DNA from 3 places in the Paenibacillus sp. FSL R7-0272 genome. Region 2 is predicted to be linked to each of the others. Evidence: riboswitches for the same ligand, from Rfam matches in the RefSeq annotation. Region 2 holds a riboswitch; each other region holds the start of a gene.
The links. Region 2 has a riboswitch for S-adenosylmethionine ahead of MKY23_RS23170 (methionine ABC transporter ATP-binding protein). Riboswitches for the same ligand answer to the same signal wherever they lie in the genome.
Positions count from the first base shown of each region.

Region 1: another riboswitch for S-adenosylmethionine. It lies ahead of mmuP (S-methylmethionine permease); the one in region 2 lies ahead of MKY23_RS23170 (methionine ABC transporter ATP-binding protein).
Region 3: another riboswitch for S-adenosylmethionine. It lies ahead of metA (homoserine O-succinyltransferase); the one in region 2 lies ahead of MKY23_RS23170 (methionine ABC transporter ATP-binding protein).

Region 1 is NZ_CP150221.1:5,528,647-5,534,678, forward strand. It holds gene MKY23_RS24440 (transcriptional regulator) at 1-453, opposite strand, end outside; gene mmuM (homocysteine S-methyltransferase) at 870-1,946, opposite strand; gene mmuP (S-methylmethionine permease) at 1,943-3,337, opposite strand; SAM riboswitch class I at 3,430-3,531, opposite strand; gene MKY23_RS24455 (Ger(x)C family spore germination protein) at 3,678-4,877, opposite strand; gene MKY23_RS24460 (GerAB/ArcD/ProY family transporter) at 4,874-5,974, opposite strand.
Region 2 is NZ_CP150221.1:5,255,077-5,261,108, forward strand. It holds gene MKY23_RS23155 (DUF2167 domain-containing protein) at 1-323, shown strand, start outside; gene MKY23_RS23160 (MetQ/NlpA family ABC transporter substrate-binding protein) at 399-1,235, opposite strand; gene MKY23_RS23165 (methionine ABC transporter permease) at 1,276-1,935, opposite strand; gene MKY23_RS23170 (methionine ABC transporter ATP-binding protein) at 1,935-2,969, opposite strand; SAM riboswitch class I at 3,091-3,230, opposite strand; gene MKY23_RS23175 (Cthe_2314 family HEPN domain-containing protein) at 3,402-4,121, opposite strand; gene MKY23_RS23180 (heme A synthase) at 4,386-5,324, opposite strand; gene MKY23_RS23185 (thioredoxin family protein) at 5,745-6,032, opposite strand, start outside.
Region 3 is NZ_CP150221.1:1,933,322-1,939,353, forward strand. It holds gene MKY23_RS08720 (ROK family protein) at 1-840, shown strand, start outside; gene MKY23_RS08725 (HRDC domain-containing protein) at 1,030-2,031, shown strand; gene corA (magnesium/cobalt transporter CorA) at 2,141-3,076, opposite strand; SAM riboswitch class I at 3,535-3,659, shown strand; gene metA (homoserine O-succinyltransferase) at 3,786-4,703, shown strand; gene MKY23_RS08740 (aminotransferase class I/II-fold pyridoxal phosphate-dependent enzyme) at 4,728-5,912, shown strand; gene MKY23_RS08745 (aminotransferase class I/II-fold pyridoxal phosphate-dependent enzyme) at 5,909-6,032, shown strand, end outside.

The DNA of each region.
Region 1 (6,032 bases), 270 kb from region 2:
CAAGATCGCTTGAATGATTTCATGTAGATGATTGGGGTACTCCGTTCGGTACGCAGGGGTTCCCATCTGGATGATATCCGTAATATCTCGCACGAGATTGCTGCGTTGGGTCTGATTCTTTCGATGGGAGGCCATTATTTTATCGTAGGCACTGTCGAAACCGAGAGGACGTTTATCCCTTTCGAGTAGTGAAGGAAGCAATGTGAAAGCTAGTTCTTCTTCTTCATTAAAACGAATGGGATCCAAAAAATTTTCGTTCAGAAAACGATACCCTCCGTTTCGTTTATCTTCATCTTCTAGCATCAACGTCGTGAATAAAGAAATCTGACTAATATCTCGGTAAATCGTTCTTTGGGATACTTCGAGTTTGGTCGCAAGTTCACTGGCAGTTATCCCTGGCTTAGCATATATGGCATTTATAAGTTGAAATATACGGCTAGTCTTTTCACTCATATTAATGTTCTCCCTAGATTAGGTCTTGAATTTTATGTACTCAATTTAATAGTACTATTTTCTCTTCCAAAAAAAAACATAATGTATTTAACATGAATATTCCAAAAAATGACTTGCCTTTTAATATAAAACTATTTATTACATCACCTTTACAATGGAAACGAATTCAATTTCACACTATTCTCCTATATGTCAATGTACAATGGATCTTTAAATTTGGGGGAACGAAGTAAAACTTTAGTGAACAAAGAAAAGCATCAGAAGAGAACAACCTACATATTCATATCAGAACAAATAACATTATTTTCTATTTTTCTAATGAGAAATCCCTCACCGATCCTATACCAATCGTTGAGGGACTCTTCTCATCTCAATATATTTCTACTCTTTCCGTGAATAACCCTACATTAAATCTTTTAACCCCGCCACTTCTTTGCCAGCTCGCTGATCTGATGGGGTGTTGTCCGGCAGCATCCACCAATAATCTGAGCACCAGCGGCAACCCATTGTTCTGATGCGTCCTTCATGCTGCCGCAGGAACCTTGGCCACTCCATGTTTTGGTCTCGGCATCGTAGGTTTCACCTGAATTCGGGTACACGATGATTGGTTTATCGCAAGCTTGGCGCAGGATACCAATGGCTTCCGTGACCACTTCCATCGGAGCACAGTTCAGGCCGATCGCCGCAATCTGCGGTTCAGAGCCGAATGTCTGTGCGCATACCTCAAGCGATGTTCCCTCGCTGATGCTTGTCCCATCTTTTAATGAAAAAGAAAGCCACGCATAAGCCTCTGGAAACTCCTTAAGCAATTCGACAAGAACACGAGCCTCCTGCAACGAAGGAATCGTCTCGAACGCCAGAATATCAGCTCCTGCTTCAATCAGCGCAGCCATGCGAGGTCGGTGAAATGCGGCAAGTGTCTCATCGGATACGCCGTAATGTCCCACATATTCCGAACCATCTGCCAGATAGGCACCGTACGGGCCGACAGAACCAGCAACGACAGGTCGCGGACGACGCAACTTCTCGCCATTAGTGTGTTCACCAGTACGATATTCACTCTGCTCGTTCCCCACGTTCTCGGCTCGTCCCGAAGAAACGTCTACAAGCTGTCCTGTTGAACCTTCAACTACTGTGGCTTCCTGCACTTCTGCCCATACATCATCTCTGGCCTTCGCCGCCAGTTCCACTGTTTTTCGAATCAGATCCAGGGCAGCCTCTTCTCCGATTCCACGCTTGCGGAAGCCCTCCACTGTTGCCTGATAACTGGAGGTAATTGCACAATCTGCCCCTGCTCGGAAATAATCAGCATGCACGTTCACGATAACATCCGGGTTCTCCAGCAACACACGTGCAGACCAGAGCGGGTCATCCAGATCACAGCCATGCTGTTCCAGTTCCGTCGCCAGTGCCCCATCCAGAATCATGATTGGATACTCGTCCAGAATACGTTGAACCACATTTACATCATTCGTTTGCTCACGTTGTGTCATGAAGTCAGCCCTCTTTTCTTTTTCGTACGATCCGTCCAATAATACACGATATAACACAAAATAATGAATGGAATACCACAGTATAAAGCAATCCGCTGTGTTGGGTCAAAAGCGATACCTATGCAGGATGCGAGGCACAATACAAATGAAACGATAGGCACAAATGGATACAGCGGCGTTCGGTAAACCAGGTCCTTCACGTCATGTCCCTCCCGCAGATACTGTCTACGGAACATGTATTGAGACACGCTGATGCTCATCCAGACAACTACCACAGCAAGACCTGAGATTGAAACAAGCGTAATATAGACGGTTCCCGGCGCAATGATGCTGGACAATAAAGCCAGTGCACCACCAGCCATGCTGAGCACAAGCGCATTGAAAGGTACTCCGCGTTTCGTCAGGCGCGCAAACCATGGAGAGATCGTCTTTTTATCCGCCAATGACCATAGCATCCGTGATGATGCATACAGTCCCGAGTTCGCAGCGGACAGAATCGCCGTTAAAATAACAAAGTTCATGATGTCGGCGGCATACGGAACACCGACCCGCTCCATGACAGCAACGAACGGACTCTCCAGCACACTTGCATCTGACATCGGAAGCAATGCTGACAGAATAATGATCGTGCCAATGAAGAAAATAATCAAACGCCACAGCGTGGTGTGAATGGCTTTCGGAATGGTTTTTTCCGGATTTTCCGTTTCGCCTGCGGCAATACCAATCAGCTCCGTGCCTGAGAAAGCAAAATTGACAGCCAGCATTGTCATCAGGATCGCAGTTGCCCCGTATGGGAACCACCCAGACGCTGTAATGTTGGAAAAGAACGGAGCCGGTTCAGCATTTGCCATCGGAATAATACCAAACATGGCAGCACCACCAAGAATAATAAAGATGACAATCGTCATCACTTTCACCAAGGAGAACCAAAATTCGGATTCGGCAAAAAGCTTTACGGTGAATGCATTAAACAGGAAGATCATCAGCGCAAACAACGCACTCCAGATCCAGACGTTCACGGACGGAAACCAGCGTTGCATAAGCAGTCCTGCGGCTGTAAATTCTGATCCGAGCGCTACGGTCCAAGTAAGCCAGTACAGCCAGGCCACTGTGTATCCTGTAGCGGGTCCAATATATTTGGCTGCATAACTATGGAATGCACCCGTCTCCGGCATATGAACAGACAGTTCGCCAAGACAGAGCATCACCAGGTACACCACCAAAGCGCCAATCAGATAAGAAAGAATCGTACCCAGTGGTCCGGCTTGTTGAATGGTATACCCTGAGCTAAGGAACAGTCCTGTTCCTATGACGCCACCAAGAGAGAGCATAACTACATGCCTCGTTTGCATTTTTCGCTGAAATTGGCCTTTATCGTTACTATTCTCCATATAACCTGCTCCCTGCTTCTTCATCCAGAACAAACAAAAAAGACCCACTCTTTCCTGAAGAGTGCGCCGTAACTGACAAATAAAAACAAACGCTCCTATCTATCAGGCTTTCACCCGCTGGAATTAGCACAGTATCCTTCAGATCTGTTGCTGAGGTTTCTAAGGGCCAGTCCCTCCACCTCTCTGGATAAGAAAATGATTTTGTATAACTATATCGACTGCTGCCTGATGTGTCAACATTTAAATAAACACGATAACCGACCCAAGCAGAGCTTTCCATATTCTTGTGCTGAAATTAACACATTAACATATAAAGTTTTTGCGAACGGGGAGTAAAGAGCTACTCTGTAGAGGAACCCGGATTTATAATACTCGTTTTAATCTCATACGTAATAGGTACTGTTGCAAACACTTCATCCCAGTTATCTTTTACCTTTTTCCACGTTTTAGGATAATGGATTCGGAGGCTATCCCGAAAACCGGCAACGTCAGCTTTATACGTATGCTGGAGTTTATAGAGCATTTGATCGATCTGTTGATCTACGATTTTAGCAAAATCCTTCTCCAGTTCTTTCAGATAAGCTCCCTTCTCTTCTTTTTCAGGCGCACGCCAGTCCTCCATTAACCAACCTTCGGACTCTGCCTTCACATGGAACGAAATATCTCCGCGAACCACCTTTGGAATAATTTTTGTGGTCTTTTTCTTAATTTCATAGAGGACAGTGAAACCTTCTTTACTGTATGTTTTAATGACACCGCCTCGCTCCTTCGGCTTAATCCAGGATAATGCCTCCAGATCCGTTTGGCTAAGTTCACCAATAAATTTCGTTGTTTTGGCTTTGAAAATGCTGCCCCCTGAAAACTTGTCCTCACCATCTGCATTTAACACGTTTTGAAGCAAAAAGCTAGACCCAGACTGCATCTCTGCATCCAGTTTGGCAAGGGAAACCGGCTCCATTATCTTATTGGATATATACGAGTTATTTGTGATTCCCGTAAGATAAAAAGCTGGAATTCGAGAAGGATCTCTAGAAGTGAGTACATCAAGCGCACGGTGATGGCTGATTAGTACAAGACAATTGGGGCGAATATCGTTATCTCGCAGCACAAAATCAAGGAGTTGTGTCAGCCCATACTTTTTAGCAATATCCTTAGATATCACGATCACTTTCAGATGATGCCCAATGAGCGGGCGATCCCGGCGCAGGGCAAACTGGCGAAAAATCTGGAGCAAGGAATCCCCGGTAAGCTGTTCATTGGAGTAAGAAGATTTACCAGAAGAAGGTGAACCACCCTGTTCGCTCTGCTGACTGCTCGACTTTCCAGGGGCAATCTGCACTGTTGCGGTGACATTTTCTTCTTTTGGATAGCCCCCTCCTTGGGCTGCTATTGTTTTCTCAAATTTGGTTTCCTGGCCAACATCAATACCGAGACCCACATACAGGCTCAAATCTTCAATTTCCCGGCTGCTCCAGCACCCGGAGATCAGACCGAGAATCAGTAACGCAGAGATGATACGCAGCCACCGGAATGGAATCATGCGTGCTTACCTCCCTTTTTTCGAATAATACTCAACAGTAACAATACCAAAGGCATAATGGCAAACAAAACGACAGACGCATTGCCCAGCATGTCACCTAGTGCAAATGTTTCATATACATTTTTGGGAATCATGGCTGCCAAATAAATAAACGGTAGAAGGCAGTACATAATGGTCCGCATCTTTTTCGCTTTAAATAGATCACGAATCCCTACAGAAGCGCAGTAATGGGTGATCGCAAACGTAGAGAAAATCTGCAAAATCCAGATAACCAGCAATAACGATTCGAAGCGCTCAAAGATCAAACCCTGAATCTCAAAACTTCGAACCAGATCGAGTGTTGGCCAGGTTCTCGTTTTAATTCCATCGAGCGATAAACTGCCAACGACCATAACGACCGTGATCAAATAAATCGATGTAGATATGCCCAGCCCCCAAGTCATGGCCTTGTTGCTTTTCTTCGGATTTTGCATATATGCCGTAATGACCAGCATTACTTCATAACCTGTGTATGATAACAAAGAAGGCTTCAACCCTTTGATCACAGGTAAAATTCCCTCCCCGAGAACCGGTCTCAGATTACTGATCTCAAACAGTTGATTACTCAGCAATATTTCCATTACAAAAATGACCAAGGTAATCGGCAAAATGACCTCAAACACACGCAAGATAACTGGAAGTCCGCCGGAAATAAGATAGATTCCAATCCACATAAACACCATCACTATGGCCCAGGTAGGTGTACGCTCCAGCAAATACATTCCGGTCACGTCTGCCATCACCCGAATTTCGAAGGCGGCAATCACCATAAAATAAAGAATGTTGGCACAGCCGAGTATGTAAGCTACCCAACGTCCCGTAATCTCACGGGTGAATTGGAAAACGGTCTTTTCCGGGAATCGTCGACACAAAGTCACCAGAATAATTCCTACACCCGTGATAATCAACCCGGATAGGATAATCGAAATCCAGACGTCCGGTGTACCAACCGCTTTGCTTGTTGTCCGAGGCAATGTTAATATGCCTGCACCCAGCATATAATTGACGATAATGACCACGGCTTGTGTCGTGCTTATTTTTACTTGGGAGTCATTCACTTCTTAGCACCTCCAGACCATCAGCGGATTATACGAGGCTAAACTGAACTGTACAGAA
Region 2 (6,032 bases):
TGTTAACACGTGAAGGGTATATTAGCGTCATACTTGTAACTCCAAGTTATTATTTTGAAGAAAGTCGAAAACAGTTTGAAGAAATGGTACTCCAAAATATTAAAATCAAAAACGGTCATACATACCAGGAATATAATGCTTCCCTTGATAAAAAATCAGAGCTTGGTCTCATACATCTTATTCCGGGCGGTGATGGCATAGCCGCTACCAAGAAAGAGGAACGGCAGACTCTAATCAAAAAAGGCATGATCTTCATTGTTACTGCGTGTGTTGCTGCATTCATCTTCATAAAACTTCGGCGGAAGCCCAGAACTCAGAAATAGTAAAGCCCCGCAGGCCTCTTTAAGAGATCGTGCGGGGCTTTCAGCTATTTAAGATCATGCGCTCGCTTTAACAACTTAAAATGCAGGTTCAACTGCACCTTGGTAACGTTCTTTGATGAATTTTTTCACCGTTTCGGAGTGGAGAGCTTCTGCCAGTTTTTTGATAGCATCCGCATCTTTGTTATCTTCACGGGACACGAGAATGTTAGCATATGGATTGCCTTGCAAATCTTCGATCAACAATGCATCTTTAGAAGGATTGAGGTTTGCTTCCAGCGCATAGTTTGCGTTGATAAATACCAGATCAGCTTCATCCAGCTGACGAGGCATCATAGCTGCATCCAGTTCGATGATTTCCAGGTTTTTCGGATTCGCCGTAATGTCCTGTTTAGTGGATGCGATGTTTGTATCATCTTTGAGGGTGATCAGACCTTTTTTCGCAAGCAACAAGAGTGCACGTCCACCATTCGATGGGTCGTTTGGAATAGCCACTTTAGCGCCATCTTTCAGTTCATCCAGGGATTTAATCTTTTTGGAGTAACCACCGAAAGGCTCAACATGGACTGGAGTCACAGCAACAAGGTTGAATCCGCGCTCTTTGTTCTCTGTATCAAGGTAAGGCTGATGCTGGAAAAAGTTTGCGTCCAGTTTCTTATCTGCCAGCTGTTGGTTAGGTTGCACATAGTCGTTAAACGTCACCACTTGCAAACGAATGCCTTGTGCTTCAAGTTCAGGTTTGATGCTTTCCAGAATTTCAGCATGTGGTGTAGGAGAAGCACCGACTTTCAATTCAACGGTACGCGGAGCACCTGCTGCGTTATCCGCACCACTGTCGGATTTCTTGTTGTTGCCGCAAGCTGCGAGCACGGCAATCATCATCAAGCTGAGTAAAATAATAGACCATTTTTTCATCTGTAAAACCCCTTCGCATTTTTATTTTTCAATCTATCTGTTATTTCCGGGTGAAATAAATGACCAGACGATCGCCAATCATCTGCAAGAGCTGAACCAGTATAATCATGGATACAACAGAAATAATCATGATCTCATTCTGATATCGATAGTATCCATAGTTAATGGCCAGTGTACCCAGACCTCCACCGCCGACCATACCCGCCATGGCCGTATAGGACACCAACGTAACGATGGTAATTGTAATTCCGGCAAGCAAGCCAGGTAAAGCCTCAGGTAACAACACCCGTCTTACGATCTGAGCTGTAGATGCCCCCATTGCCTGAGCTGCTTCAATGACGCCGCGGTCCACTTCACGTAAAGTATTCTCCACCAGACGTGCAAAATACGGAGCAGCCGAGATAACCAGCGGTGGAATGACACCAAGCACACCTGTAGCGGTGCCCACCAGCGTACGCGTAAACGGAATAAGAGCAACAATTAATATGATGAAAGGTACCGAACGTAAAATATTAACAATAACTGATAATATGATGTAGGTTAGCTTTGAACTAGGTGAAACCGATCTGCCTGTCATAAACAGAATGACACCAAGCGGCAAACCCAAGAGAACAGTAAACAAACCGGATACAGCAAGAATCTGCAATGTTTCAATGGAGGCCGTACCGACCTCTTCCCAGCGTACTTTGGAAAAATCCATTATCGGAGCACCTCCACATCAAGTCCTTCTGCGGTTAGTTCAGACAAGGTCTGTTCAATCGCAGCGAAGTCACCTTCAAAACGTACCGTCAGTTGACCATAAGGAACCTGCTTGATTGTAGAGATTGTACCTTGCAGAATAGCGAAATCCACACCTGTTTTGCGAACTGTTCTCGACAGAATCGCCTCATAGGTTTTATCTCCAAGAAATGAAACCTTCACTAACTTGGAAGAAACACCTGCTGGCAACTCCGTCCCTGCATTTGCCATAACCGTTTCCTCCAGTGCCAGTCCACCTTCGCTGTCACGTGAGACAAAATCCCGCGTGATCGCATGTTGCGGTTTCAGGAACACTTCCGTCACTGGGCCTTGCTCCACGATGCCACCTTGATGGATAACGGCTACCCGGTCGCAGATGTTCTGAATGACATGCATCTCGTGTGTAATCAGCACAATGGTCAGATTATACTTTTCATTAATATCCAGCAATAACTTCAGAATCGAATTGGTGGTTTGCGGATCAAGTGCCGAAGTTGCCTCATCACAGAGAAGTACACTCGGGTCACTTGCCAGAGCTCTCGCTATCCCTACCCGTTGCTTCTGTCCACCGGACAACTGAGCCGGATATTTACTGCTATGTTGCTCCAGACCAACCAGAGCGAGCATTTCCTTCACCTTGCGATCAATCGCATCCTTAGGTGTGTTGACCAGTTTTAAAGGGAAAGCCACATTGTCGTATACCGTTGCAGAAGACAGCAGATTAAAATGCTGAAAGATCATACCAATCTTGCGTCTTTGCTGCTGTAGTTCACTTTTGCTCAGCTCGGTCAGGTTAATACCATCGACCCAAACCTTACCTTCTGTCGGGCGCTCAAGTAAATTGATACAACGGATCAAAGTACTTTTCCCTGCACCTGAGTGACCAATAACTCCAAAAATCTCACCCTTCTGAATCTTCAGATCAAGGTGTGACAACGCCGTCGTTGTTTTGGCACGTATGCCATATGTTTTGGTTAACCCAACCAATTCAATCACTAATACTGCTCCTTCCCCATCACCTACATATATCTTTACCCGAAGGAAGGGAAAACTCCCCGTTCTACGCAAAAAAAGAGCCCTTTGCAGATACAAAGATGGCTCTTCACGTGAAATGACCTTCTCATCTGCCAAAATCATGTACAACATGATTCTGTAGGAATTAGCACCTAACATCAACAAGGATAACTATTCATGCCATCATCGTTGATCGGTTGCCGGGCTTCATCGGGCCTGTCCCTCCGCCACTCTCGATAAGAGAAATATAAAGTTGTAGGATTATATAGTTTCATGTAGTTCGTCATGTATAATGACCGAACTGCATCAAATGCTGTATTGAAGACACGATTCCATGTAAGATTCGATCTGGAACTCAGTATAATCAAAGTATTCCGATTTGTCAAATGGTATTATTTAAAATCATTGCTATACCTAATGTTTCAAAATCTGTTTACGCCAGATTCGATTGATGTATCGATAGGCCATATTCAGTGTTTCACAGACCATATCTACACCTTGCTGCATCTCGAGAAGATGCTGATCCAGATCCTCCAGCTTCACTTTGCCACGCAACGTCTGATGTAACTGCCACAAATCATCCTGCATTTCCGAATTCATGTAATGAATCTCCATATTACGTCTCTTTCGCAATCTGCTCATCGGTTCTCGGTACGCTTCCTTAATCTTAATTAATTGCTGCGCCAACTCATGATGATCCCGATAATATTCGAATTGTCTCAGAACGGTATAATAGGAGAAATGCACTTTGGTTTTGGATGTATTTAGTTGGAAAACTTCATTCAAGACTGTACCCAGTTTGTCCAGAATCGCGAAGCACCGAATAAAGGCATCTTTATAAAAATAAACGTACCGGGCATACTCAGATTTCTCAGCAGAACTCATATCGCGCGTTGAACCTGCAACTACTTTTTTACGAAAATGTGCGGCGGCAAAATAACTTTGCTCCAGTTCATCCAACGAAGAGATTAGTCCCTGTGTCCATACATACAGCTTCCGATAATCATGGTTCGGATCATGATCCACATACATCTGTTTTTCAAAAGACTCCAGTGTAAACGCCATGGTATCCATGGCTTGTTTCAGTTTCCCTTGATTCACTCGTGGCTTTTCTCCCAGTAACGTACGTAGCATAGAAGACCTCCTCTTTCCACTGATGATGCAAAATATATATGTTTTCACAGCTGTTGAACAGCTGAAGATGAATTAAAGCGCTATGTGACGTTCGGTTAATCGTTACAACTTGATTTAGGTTGCCCTGCTACCTCCGACATCAAACAAAAGTCCACCTCTCCAATGATCTACATCACCGGATGGTGGACTTTCCAACATGGCCCAGCGCAGCTTCAGGACAATGTAATAAACTCACTTTTTTTAAACACAAAATTCATAAGCTGTTTAGAAACGGTTCACCGGGCGGTGCAGCTTGTACACAAGGAAGCTCATATAGGTCAAGATACCGAACAGTATAGCGATATCCAGCATATGTGCCAGCGCCACAAACATGTAAACTTCCGGGCGATTAATCGTCCACATCATGAACATACCGATAACCACTTGCAACAGAATTAAAACGACGGATAACACACCGAGTGTCCGTAGCTCACGGTTGTCCGGGTGTTTACGGTAAGCAAAATGTCCTAGGATCGCGATTACGATCACGAGTGACACAGCTGCCAGACGATGGGCAAAGGCCACAGCTACCCCGCCAGAAAGTTCAGGCACAATCTGCCCATTACATAGCGGGAATCCGGAACACCCGCCAGCCGAATTCGTATGGCTTACAAATGCCCCTGTATACACGACCAGGTACGTATAGATGGTTGAAAACCAGACCAGGTTACGAAATCCCTTACTAACGCGCGGATACTGGTTCAGACGTTCCAAACCGCCATATCTCGCCTCTTGCCTAATCCCGAGAGCCATCATCAATGAACTGGCAAAAGCAATGAGTGCGAACCCAAAGTGTAGCGCCATGACCGCGGAAGATTGCGAGAACACAACGGCGAAAGCGCCCATGATTCCCTGAATAATCACAAATAAAAGGGTTAGAAACGAGAACAATTGCAAATCACGACGCTGTTTGCCAAAGCGTAAGAAGGCAACAAAAGATGCGATGGACAGTAGTCCTGCCAGTGCGCTGACAGCACGGTGGGAATATTCAATCAGAGAGGCAACAGTATGTGCTGGTACAAGCTTACCGTTACATAAAGGCCACTGTGTTCCGCAGCCAAGGCCCGATTCGGTTTTCGTCACGATCCCTCCGCCAAAGGTAGCCAGGAACATAACAAGACAGGTTAATACGGTTAACCATTTAAACAATGTTAAGTGCTTCAATTTTTTCTCACCCGCTGTTGTTTTAAGATGGCGAAGAAGTTCTTCGCTTGATAATCAATGCCGATTCATTATTGTTGCTAGTGTTGTTTCCATAAGAAGGCTCATTACAGCACTTGTTTTGTACTTTGACACTAATTTCACAACTAAATCCATTATACCGGATAAAAGCATCATTGACGCCGCGCTTTGTGACAAAATGTTAACGTCTATTAAAATTTTGACCAGCAGGTCATTATATTTCGAACTTATGTATGTAGGCCCCTACCCATCTCGGTAGCCTTAAGCTACTCACCTCAAGCCAAATAAAAACAAGGCAGTCTTAAGCCTGAAGACGGCTCAACCGACAGCCTTGTATTTGCATACCTATCTTACAGTCTACCCTGTCTTGAAGACATTCATTCCCTGCGATGCACTTAGGCCTTACTTGTGAATGGTATTGTAGACCTCAACCGCACGATCCAAAAACTGCTCAATCTCTTCTCTCGACTTACGCAGCTTGTTCACATAGCGCACTAGTTCACGTCCGTCCGTGTAGGCTACAAAACTTGGAATACCCAAAATATTTTGCTCCTGACTTACTGTACCCACCTGATCAACATCCACTTCAATCAGGGTCAAGTCACGTGAATACTTCGTTTCCACCTCAGGCATAAACGGATCGATGTATTTGCAATCCCCGCACCAGTCTGCCTTAAATACGGCCACTGT
Region 3 (6,032 bases), 3.2 Mb from region 2:
TTTGTATGTGGCCTTGGTACAGAACATGGAGAGGTCCTGGAACGAGTTAGTTTCCCTACAACCACGCCGGAAGAAACGATGGCTCAGGTCATCTCTTTTTTTGAGGGCAAAGGTATCGAAGCAATGGGGGTAGGTTCTTTCGGGCCAATTGATCCCATTGAAGGAAGTCCAACCTATGGTTATATTACGACAACACCGAAGCCGCATTGGGGACAGTACAACTTGATTGGCAAACTCAAAGAACACTTTGATGTACCGATGACGTTTGACACCGATGTGAATGGAGCAGCTTTGGGTGAAGCCACTTGGGGAGCTGCGCAGGGGCTGGATAGCTGTCTGTATATTACGGTAGGTACAGGCATCGGTGCAGGAGCTGTCGTTGGCGGAAAAATGGTGCACGGGCTTTCTCATCCCGAGATGGGCCATATTATCGTGCGGAGACATCCCGAGGATTCATATGCAGGATTTTGCCCATATCATGGAGACTGTCTGGAAGGACTTGCGGCGGGGCCGGCCCTGAACAAGCGCTGGGAACAACCTGCTTATGAATTGCCAGCAGATCACAAAGCCTGGGAGATTGAAGCGCATTATCTTGCACATGCTCTAATGAATTATGTGCTGATTCTTTCGCCTCAGAAAATAGTGATGGGCGGAGGAGTGATGAAACAGGAGCACCTATTCCCGATGGTTCGTAGCAAACTACAGGAATTGCTGGCAGGCTATGTGCAACATCCGTCACTTCATGCTGGAATTGATGCGTATGTTGTTCCACCAGGTCTGGGAGATAATGCTGGCTTGTGTGGTTCGCTGGCACTGGCGAAACTGGCCTTGTCAAAATAAACGCATTTAGGGATTGACGAAATTTACCAGTATGGTATGATGTGAGCAACAGCATAGTACGGTTAATGAGGAAGCACCTCTCTTGCAGCGATCTGCGGGAGAGGTGCTTTTTTGTGTTGTCTGGAGACAGAGACAGAGAATACCTTCGTTAATCGAACAGGCTGTATCGTCCAAAGGAGGGAACAAGTAATGGAAGTCATTTTCATGAACAAATTATCCAGAGTGTTTGATCAGCATGAACAGATTGCCCAGTTATGGATTGGCGAGGAGGAGAATACTTGGCACTTGGGATGGAGTCGTTATGAAGCAGGGGATCGGGAAGATACGATCTGGTATGAAGGTCATTCGTGGGAAGAGCTGATGCACATATATCGTCATCAACTTGCCATGCAGATGAGCGAAGGGTATCGTCCATTGATGCATGGGTTGTACAATGAAAATGAGGATCTGAAGCTACGTAGTTATGCAGGCCAGCGTCTGCATTGTTTTAGTGAATTATACGGAAATGAGCAATTGTATGAGGATTTATGCACATGGCGCAGGCAAAAAGCGGCTTCGGATCGGAAGGCCCCTTATTTTGTGGCGACGAATCGTTTGTTGCGGCTGATCAGTGCGTTTGTTCCACATACGATGGATGAGCTGATGCAACTGCCGGGTGTTGGTGAGAGCAAAGCAGCAGAATATGGGCTGGAATGGCTTGAAATGATGAGTGGAATCGAACAATCGAGACCTTTTCCGTTAGACTGGGTGTACATCGTATTGCAAGAGGAAGAGTACGAAAGTTGGTTATATAAGCAGAAAGAGCAGAAGTACAAGCAGGAACTGGATAAATTCATTACGCGTAAGCACGTGCTGGAAGGCATGAAAGAGGGACAAACCTTAGAAGAGATCGTGAATCGATCTGGTCTATCCCGGCGTGAATTAATCGAACTGCTCGAAACATTGGATCTGGAAGGGTATGACACGGATTCATTGCTGGATGTAGAACTGGCTGTTATGCCTGAGACTGAACAAGAGGCGGTATGGAATGCATATGAGGAGTTAGGAGATACATTTCTGAAGCCTGTGTTACATAAAGTTTACGGAGGAGAGCGCCCTGAAGGAGGGAGCTTGGAGCAAGTGTATGAACGGTTACGGATGATTCGCATCCGTTTTCGAAGACATACTGAAACAGAGCGTAATGTTGGTTAGCTAAAATACGCCGTGAGGCGGTGATATTAAAAAAGACGAAGTTGTCCCTGTGAAGGAGCGCTTCGTCTTATTCTTTAAATGGTATGATATAGCGGATAGAGCGGTCGTTTCAGATCCAGTCTTTTTTACGGAAAATAAAGAACATCGTCAGACCGAGTGTAATCATCAGGCCGATAACAGCATAATACCCGTATTTCCAGTGTAATTCGGGCATGTTGTCAAAGTTCATTCCATAAATACCGGTGATAACGGTCAGAGGCATGAACACGGTGGTGATGGCGGTAAACACACGCATGATCTCATTCGCGCGGTTAGCGATACTGGACTGGTAGGCTTCTCGCAAGTTGCCCATCAGATCGCGGTACGTTTCAAAGGTTTCCGATATTTTTACGGCGTTCTCGTAAATGTCGCTGAAATATTTTTGCAGCTGATCATCAATGAGACGCAGATCTTTTTTGTTGAGTGTATTAATGACCTCTTTTTGAGGTCCCAGTACTTTTTTCAGCCACAAAATCTCGCTTCGCAGACCGATAATCTCATTCAGATGTGACTTTTTGGTATGCATCAGAATGTCTTCCTCAAGTTTCTCAATTCGCGCTTCAATTCGATCACCAACGGTGAAGTAATTGTCCACAATCAAGTCAACAAGCAAGTAGAGAAGACGATCTGGACTGCTGATTTCCTGTTCCCAGAGAATCGGCTTCAATGTACGTAGTTCGCTGATCTTTTGTTTGGTAACCGTAATGATAAAATGTCTACCGAGAAAGAGATTGACTGCACGCAGGAAGATCTCTTCATCATCGAAACGAATGCTATTAATCACGATAAAATAATGGTTCTCATAAATTTCAATCTTCGGACGCTGTTCTTCATCACTCAAGCAATCCTCAACAGCCAGATCATGCATGGAGAACAGCGGCTGAAGTACAGCCAAATCGTCCACGTCCGCATCAATCCAGTAGAATCCTTCTGCTGGTGGAGTCAGCGCTTGCTGAATGTCATCCACCGGGATAAATACACCGTTGTTAACCAACCGGATTTTCATGTTATCTACTCCTTCTGCACCCGCCGTCTTGGCGGATTTCATCGTTAATATGGGCGCAAAAGAACAGATCAGCCGGTCGGCAGCGGAGCCTGTTATCAGGACTGTACTGCGTCATCAATCTATAATCAAACGGAAGAAACGTCCCGCTGCCGACATGCTGATGTCAATTCTCTATGCAGTTGTTCGGAATTCGACTGCCAGTTGGGCCTCGGGTCGCCATCCATTTAATATGTCACCTCTCACATAAGGGCTTATAAACACTTGTCTAGTATACCGCTGGTCTAGGGTGCTTTCAAGCGCAAAAATGTGTCTATTTCACGCTCTGAGGCAGTGTATGACAACGGATGATGAACGGTTCCGAGTTTAGGTTCAAAACCAATCAACTGGTTCTTGACGTGAGGGCAGTAATGTTTTAAAGTAAAAGTTAATATATCTGAATTAAAATTGAATACAGCGAAATCTTATCAAGAGTAGGTGGAGGGACCAGCCCGATGAAACCCGGCAACCGGCGATATAACGCACGGTGCTAATTCTTGCAGCGACCAAGCATCCTTGTGATGCTGTTGTAACTGAGAGATGAGAGAGGCGCATATCTGTTTACATATGACCTTTCTCGGAATCCGAGAGAGGTCTTTGTCATATGCAGAGCTTCTCAGAGCGTGATTTTCGCACCAGATGCGACCCATGAAAAAGGAGGAGTCAACTCACTATGCCAATTAAAATTCCAGACACATTACCAGCCAAAGAAGTACTTGAGAGCGAGAATATTTTCGTTATGGACGAATCATCCGCATACAAGCAGGATATTCGTCCACTCCGGATCGCCATACTGAATCTGATGCCTACGAAGGAAACGACGGAAACGCAATTGCTTCGTCTGGTAGGTAATACACCGATTCAAGTGGATGTTGTGCTGGTACACCCCAAATCCCACACTTCCAAGAACACATCTCAAGAATACCTGGATCTCTTTTATAAAACATTTGATGAAATCCAGCATCGCCGTTTTGACGGGATGATCATTACCGGTGCACCGGTAGAGCAAATGGATTTTGAGGACGTGAATTATTGGGAAGAGATTCAGGAAATCTTTGAATGGACCAAAACGAATGTAACTTCGACGATGCATATATGTTGGGCTTCTCAAGCAGGTCTATACCACCATTTTGATGTACCCAAAGTTCCGCTGGATGAAAAGTGTTTTGGCGTATTCCCGCATACGATCAACAAACCTCATGTTCCGATACTGCGTGGATTTGATGAAGTGTTCAACGTTCCACACTCCCGTCACACGGAGGTAAGACGTGAGGATATTGAGAAAAATGATAAACTCGAAATTTTGGCAGAGTCCGAAGAAGCAGGAGTATTCCTGGTTGCCACCAAGGACGGTAAGCAAATTTTTGCCACAGGACATGCCGAGTATGATCCGTTTTCATTGAAATGGGAATATGACCGTGATGTTGCCAAGGGATTGGACATCGCGCTGCCGAAGTACTACTATCCAAAGGACGATCCTTCTCGGATACCTCCGGCTACATGGCGTGCACACGCTAACTTATTATTCTCTAACTGGCTCAATTACTATGTGTATCAGGAAACCCCTTACGATATTGGCCCACAAATCTAATCAAGATTACAGGAGGATGCAGTAATGGAAGATAACAAGTTGAAAATTGAAAGCCGTTTAGCTCAAATTGGGTCCATCAATGAACCCGTAACAGGTGCTGTTAACTTTCCGATCTATCAATCCACTGCGTTTCGTCACCCGAAGCTGGGACAAAGCACGGGGTTTGATTACATCCGTACAACAAACCCAACGCGCAAAGTGTTAGAGGAAGCAGCAGCGGCTCTGGAGTCCGGTGATGCAGGTTTTGCTTGTAGCTCGGGCATGGCAGCACTGCAAACGATCTTTGCGATGTTCGGCCAAGGGGATCACCTGATCGTTTCTCTTGACCTGTATGGCGGTACATATCGCCTGTTGGAACGGATTTTATCCCGGTTCGGTGTAACCGCAAGTTATGTAGATACGAACGATCTGGAAGCATTAGAGAACATCCGTAAGCCGAATACGAAGGCTGTTTTCATCGAGACACCAACTAATCCGCTCATGATGATTACGGACATTCAAACTGTTGCTTCTTGGGCGAAAAAACACAATCTATTAACCATTGTAGATAATACGTTACTGACTCCATTCTTCCAGCGTCCGATTGAACTTGGCGCCGATATTATTATCCATAGTGCGACTAAATATCTGGGCGGACATAATGATGTGCTCGCTGGATTGATCATCACCAAAGGTGAGGCCTTGTCTGCCGAGATGGCGTTCCTTCATAATTCCATTGGAGCTGTGTTATCACCGAGTGATTCATATCAATTGATGAAAGGCATGAAAACACTGGCTCTTCGCATGGAACGTCATGAATATAACGCCCTAACGATTGCGAAGTTCCTCTTGGAACATCCGGCTGTAGCTGAAGTGTTCCACCCTGGTTTGTCCGATCACCCTGGATATGAAGTTCAGCGGAAGCAGTCTTCCGGCAATACAGGCATTTTCTCGTTTAAAGTGAAGGATGCACGCTATGTTGAGCCATTGTTGCGTCATATCCAATTAATTGCATTTGCAGAAAGTCTCGGTGGTGTAGAATCACTCATGACGTACCCTGCGGTGCAAACCCATGCGGATATTCCGCTCGAAATTCGTGACGCTGTAGGTGTGGACGATCGTCTGCTTCGCTTCTCGGTAGGCATCGAACATGCAGAAGATTTGATCGCGGATCTGAATGAAGCATTGCTGGCAGCACAGAAGGAAGTTGAAGGAGGCGTAACCTCATGAGTGAATCGAGTAACCATAAGCCCAGTACGTCGGAGCTGAAGTTTGACACCAAGCTGCTTCACTTTGGAGATGAAATTGATAAAACAACAGGTGCCTCAAGTGTACCGATTTATCAAGCTT